Regions from separate parts of the Piscibacillus sp. B03 genome, predicted to be linked through region 1. Evidence: a T-box and tRNA genes for the amino acid it is inferred to sense, from the RefSeq annotation. Region 1 holds a T-box; the other holds one or more tRNA genes.

Region 1 (3,150 bases):
GTCAGATATGAAAGTCATACTCGTTGGAGATGAGGATCAATTACCTTCTGTAGGGCCTGGCCAAGTTTTGTCCGATTTATTAATGGCTAATGCCATTCCGGTCAGCCATTTATCAGAAATATATCGCCAAAAAGAGAACTCATACATTATTCAATTAGCCCACCATATTAAAAATGATAACGTTGAAAATATGGAGTTGAATCGTTCGGGCGATTTTAACTTCATTCCGAGCCATGAGGAGCATACATTGAACGTAATTGAACAAATTGTTCAAAGAGCATTGAATAAAGGTTATACTATGAAGGATATTCAAGTTCTTGCACCAATGTATAAAACAGATGTAGGGATTAACCAGTTAAATAAAAGCCTTCAAACGATTTTTAACCCAAAAGATGATCAAAAAAGAGAAATGCAACACTTTGATACGATTTTTAGAACGGGTGATAAGGTAATACAACTTGTAAATCAGCCTGAGAAAAAAGTGTTTAATGGGGATATTGGTGAAATTATTGCAATTAAGAAACCGAGTGAGTCTGAAAACAAAAAAGATGAATTGATTATCAATTTTGAAGGCCTTCAAGTTTCTTATACAAAGCAAGATTTTAATCAAATCATGTTGGCTTATGCGATCTCAATACACAAATCACAGGGAAGTGAATTTCCAATCGTAGTGTTACCCGTTGTGAAAGCTTTTAAACGAATGTTAGTAAAAAAGTTACTTTATACAGCTATTACACGTAGTAAAACGTCATTAATCATATGTGGTGATTATAACGCATTTATAGATGGCTTAAAGAGAAACTTTGCGTATGAAAGAAACACGACACTTGTTCAAAGAATTCAAGCTATCTTCTCTCAAGAATTTGAAGTAACTGCTAATTTAAATGAAAATGAAGCTTCTGAAGAGGAAGAAATTACGCCTTATGATTTTATGTAATGAAGGTAAACTATAACTATCTTATACGGGTGTATAGGATAAAAATGATTTGGATAAGCTGAGGACAAAGCAACACATTTTGTTGTTTTTAGACTTCAACAGATCAAACACAAAGGAGTTCGTCCGATGAAGTGTCCAAATTGTCAGTCTTCTGATATTGGAAGAATAGGTGAACAACAATATTATTGTTGGAATTGTTTTATTGAAATGGCTTTTGTCGACGGAGCCATGCATGTTCGCGAAATAGAAGAAGATGGTTCTCTGTCTTCTTTAGATGATCTGTTTTTAGATGAAAACGGATAATAAGGTTGGTGATTGGCGTTGAACCGAATAGTTTCGAACAGCGCTAAAGTTGGTATGGGTGCAGCCATGGGATGGATGATTCGCAATAACGATAAAATGATCAAAAAGAATCGCTATATGAAGCGAATGCGCAAAACAGGGAAAAGGTTGATGAAGCGTTATTTTTAGATTGAAGCTGTACGCTAGCTCCTCTGTGGAGTTAGCGTTTACATATTTTATTTGACATAAGGCGAACGGTTATCTATAATAACGGCAGATAAATAAGTTGAAATCGTAGAAGGAACCGAGTAAATGACAACCTGCTTAGAAGAGAGGTGCCTCATTAGCTGAGAGAGGTGCTAAGTGAAAGGGTCATTGAAGCTATTCCAGAGAGTGGCTAATCACCACCGTTTACACCACGTTACGGTGTTAAGAGACGATAAGCAATTTATGCTTATAATTAGGGTGGTACCGCGGAATCATCGTCCCTACATGTTACATGTAGGGGCGATTTTCGTTTTTAGGCACTTTTTAAACTTAGTTGTTTTTTTGGTGGACGCTTTCCACGGGCACGGCTTAAACTTCCTAAACTCACTCTGTTCGGAAAGTTAATGATAGGTACCCAAAAACAAAGTATTTTGATGCAAGAAATAATTTTTTCTGATTTATATAAGGAGGAATTGTCATGAAACAATTAAATTCAGCTGAAGTAAGACAAATGTTTTTGGATTTCTTTAAAGAAAAAGGGCATTCTGTAGAACCAAGTCGTTCTTTAGTGCCACAAGATGACCCTACTTTATTATGGATTAACAGTGGTGTTGCGACACTAAAAAAATATTTCGATGGTCGTGTTATCCCTAAAAACCCAAGAATCGTGAATGCACAAAAATCGATTCGTACAAATGATATTGAGAACGTTGGATTTACAGCTAGACACCACACCTTCTTTGAAATGCTAGGTAATTTCTCTATTGGCGATTATTTCAAAGAAGACGCCATTAAATGGGCATGGGAGTTTCTAACAAGTAAAGATTGGATTGGTTTTGAACCTGAGAGATTATCGGTAACAGTTCATCCTGAAGACGAGGAAGCATACGCAATTTGGCGTGATCAAGTCGATGTACCAGAAGAACGTATCATTCGAATTGAAGAGAACTTTTGGGATATTGGGGAGGGGCCAAGTGGGCCAAATACAGAAATCTTCTATGATCGTGGTGAGAAATACGGAAACGACCCGAATGACCCTGAACTCTATCCAGGTGGGGAAAACGAACGCTACTTAGAAATTTGGAATCTTGTGTTCTCACAATTTAACCATAATCCAGATGATACTTATACCCCACTTCCGAAGAAGAATATAGATACAGGTATGGGCTTAGAGCGTATATTATCTGTTATTCAAGATACGCAAACCAACTTTGAGACAGATTTATTTAGACCAATTATCAAACAGACTGAAGAAATTTCTGGGGAAACATATGGACAATCAACATCAAAAGATACTGCGTTTAAAGTTGTAGCGGATCATGTTCGCACTGTAGCTTTTGCTATTGGTGATGGTGCACTGCCTTCAAACGAGGGTCGTGGTTACGTACTAAGACGTTTACTTCGTCGTGCTGTACGTTTTGCTAAAGAACTAAATATTAACGAACCATTCATGTATCAATTAGTAGATGAAGTTGCAGAGATTATGAATGATTTCTATCCAGAAGTTCAGGAGAAAAAAGATTTTATAAAGAGTGTCATTAAAACAGAAGAAGAACGTTTCCACGAGACGCTTCAAGAAGGGTTAGCGATTTTAGAAAAAGTCATGGATCAAGAAAAGGCTAAAGGTAGTCAAGTCTTCCCAGGGCATGAGGTATTTACATTATATGATACGTATGGTTTTCCAAAAGAATTAACTGAGGAATACGTGCAAGCTGAAGGTTTCT
Region 2 (3,150 bases), on a different contig from region 1:
CGGTTCACATCAAATCCTGGGTTTGATGCATAATCCCAATACCTATTTTGATAAGTATAGTAGTTCCAAGAAGGAGATGCTTCTTCTAACTGTGGAAAGTCTTCTACAACTTCATCCCAAGATAAAATGTTCCCTCTTCGGTTAGCATCAGAGGCATCTGGATTCATCATAGGCATAGCGATGACCGTAAGCTCCTCGCGTAACTGCTGATATTTTGGTGAATTATTCGTTGCTAATTGTTTAAGCATATTCACTAAAGCAACGGTGCCTGTTTTTTCATTTCCATGAATCTCACTTTGAATTAAGACAACTTTATCACCATGTCCAACAGTTGCTTTATAAATTTCAAGTCCTTGATTGGAGTGACCAGCCACTTCAAGCTCCAAATTACCTTGACTCGTCTTTTCAATTTGTTGAAGCTTTTGGGATAATTCATCATGATCTGTGAACCCAGATACAGAATAAACTTGTTGGTCTGGGGTTCCTGGTGACATCGAGGCAGATGCTGCAGTTGGAACTATTAAACTCGTTCCCACCAATACTGAACTACAAAGTAATGCAACACTTTTACGTTTTTTCGACAAACTCATACAATCCCTCCTAAATTTTTTGTGCTAACTAAATTTCTGAGGGTTAACAATTAAAACCTTCAATATTTTGAATATTGAAACAATAGTCTGAGACAAATGAGTCCTAGGTTATATTTTTAAAAATGGTCAACTAAACCATTCGACTTATGATATAGTATTAAAAAGTCATTAGGGGGAATTGTAGTGAACTTGAATCTATTTACTGAACGACTTCAACTAAGACCTTTCACATTAGAAGACACACCACGCGTTTATGAGCTTGCGAAAGACCCTGCTATCGCTGAAACGACACTTAATATACCTAACCCTTATACATTAGAAATTGCCGAAGATTGGATTAAGAAACATGATGAATTAAGGGAAAGTGGTATTTACCCATTTGCTCTGGTCCTCAAAGAAGAGCATGAAGTCATCGGCGCCATGTCCATCCGTGTTGACCAACGGCATAAACGCGGTGAACTAGCCTACTGGATCGGTAAAAACTATTGGGGCAAAGGCTACGCAACGGAAGCTGCTCAAAGGATTGCAGAATTCGGGGTAACTGATCATTTATTACATAAAATTTGGGCTCAAGCACTTACGTTTAACCCCGCTTCGGCTAGAGTCATGCAAAAAATCGGCATGACGAAGGAAGGAACATTGGTTGATCACTTTTACAAAGATGGAAAGTTTTTAAGTGTGGATGTTTATGGAAGGTGTTATTGATTTTTGGCCAAAAATAAAAACCCTTAATGATAAGGGTTTAAAATGGAGCATATCGGGCTCGAACCGATGACCTTCTCACTGCCAGCGAGACGCTCTCCCAGCTGAGCTAATGCCCCTTAACAAGATTTATTATATCAAAATCTTGTTAGGTAGAAAATAGAATTTTAATCTTCTATAAATCGAGCAACTTGACCTCCGCATTCTTTACAACTGCCTTTTAAAACGATACCAAACTTCTCATCTAATACGCTATAATCAACGATCGTTGTTTCGCCACAAGATCGGCAAAACACATTACTTATTAATTTCTTTTGTAGATCTTTAGGAAGACTTCTCCACTTCTTTTCTGCGTTAAAATCTGATACTGACAATATATAGCCCCCAATCTAGTTAAAGTGTAACATACAAATCGACATGATATGATAAGATTATACTTTTTCTGACAAAAATCTATTATTTTCCTGAGGTGATAACATGTTCGACCAACATACTGTAGAGCTAATAAGAACTCGTGCTCGAGACACTGAACAAAAAGGAGAACTACCACAAGAAGTGCTAGAAATTATATATGACAAGCAGCTTTTTAAGTTGTATGTTCCTGATGAGTTAAACGGGCGGATGACGTCGTTCACAGAAGCTATTAAGGTGTTCGAAGAGGCTGCATGGATTGATGGGAGTTTTGGTTGGTTAGTTCAAATTGGATCTGGTGCCGGTTTCTTTGTCACAACGATGGAACCAGATTGGGCTCGTGAGGTGTTTAGTAAACGTGAAGTCTATATCGCAGGAAGCGATCGTGCATCTGGGGAGGCCGTGCCCGTTGATGGAGGCTTTTTGGTGACAGGGAAATGGAAGTTTTGTAGTGGTTCAAAGCATGCAACAGCTTTCACCGCCAATGCTCACATTAAAGGTGCTAACGTGACACGCGCTTTTACCTTTTTACCAGAACAAGTGGAAGTGATTGAAGACTGGGATGCGTTCGGACTAAAAGGTACGAATAGTCATACGTTCAAGGTAGACGATGTTTTTGTCCCTAACAATCGGACGTTTGATGTGTTAAAACCTCACTTTCATTATGACGACCATGTTTATCATTATCCCTTCCTGCCATTTGCGGCTGCGAATATTGCCGCTACCACAATTGGCATTGCGAGGCACTTTTTTGATGAAGCAAAATCACAAATAAAAAGTAAAAAAGAATTATGGAATCAGTATGAGCCAGGTCGCTTTGATAATGTGATGAACAAAATCTTAGAAATGGAGAAGCCTTTTATTGAAGCTGTTGAAAAATTCTATTCCTCAATAGAACACTCTTGGGATCAACATGTGAATGGTGAATTGGTTTCCGATCTGGATTTGATTGATATCGAGGATGCTTGTAAAACTGTCGCAGAACATGCTGTTCATGGTGCACAGGTTATTTATCGTTATCTTGGCATGGGGGCGATTATGGAGAGCTCGGACATTAACCGAATTTACCGTGACTTGCATACAGCGTCACAGCACAAATTATTGATTTAATAGAAAAGCATCAAATCGCACTTCACGATTTGATGCTTCTTTTTAAAATCCCTTTTTTTGGTGCGCAAAAGGGATTTTAGTTTAGTTCACATCACGGGTTATGAACTTTTTGAACGGGTTCCCGGACTTTATGAACGGGTTTTCAAACTTTATGAACGGGTTTCCATACTTTTTGAACGGGTTTTCAAACTTTATGAACGTATCTTCACAACTTATAAACGGGTTTTAGCAAATTATGAACGTAACTCATCAATCAGACTTTATCCTTCTCAAACAACACAATCAGCCCCGGAAGTAAAATACCTCTTATGATGAAGGTGTCGATCAAAATTCCCAC

Evidence for each region. The T-box of region 1 lies ahead of alaS (alanine--tRNA ligase). A T-box ahead of a tRNA ligase gene usually reads a tRNA of that ligase, here a tRNA-Ala.
Region 2: it has a tRNA-Ala gene. The T-box ahead of alaS (alanine--tRNA ligase) is inferred to sense a tRNA for this amino acid. The anticodon was not compared.

The regions. Positions count from the first base shown of each region.
Region 1 covers NZ_JBQQCO010000002.1:192,342-195,491, forward strand. Annotated here, with positions in the region: gene recD2 (SF1B family DNA helicase RecD2) at 1-937, shown strand, start outside; gene ACTWQB_RS02620 (hypothetical protein) at 1,064-1,240, shown strand; gene ACTWQB_RS02625 (hypothetical protein) at 1,259-1,408, shown strand; T-box leader at 1,506-1,712, shown strand; gene alaS (alanine--tRNA ligase) at 1,905-3,150, shown strand, end outside.
Region 2 covers NZ_JBQQCO010000004.1:87,966-91,115, forward strand. Annotated here, with positions in the region: gene ACTWQB_RS04415 (M14 family zinc carboxypeptidase) at 1-590, opposite strand, end outside; gene ACTWQB_RS04420 (GNAT family N-acetyltransferase) at 774-1,295, shown strand; tRNA gene ACTWQB_RS04425 (tRNA-Ala) at 1,339-1,411, opposite strand; gene ACTWQB_RS04430 (hypothetical protein) at 1,460-1,666, opposite strand; gene ACTWQB_RS04435 (acyl-CoA dehydrogenase family protein) at 1,770-2,813, shown strand; gene ACTWQB_RS04440 (MMPL family transporter) at 3,067-3,150, opposite strand, start outside.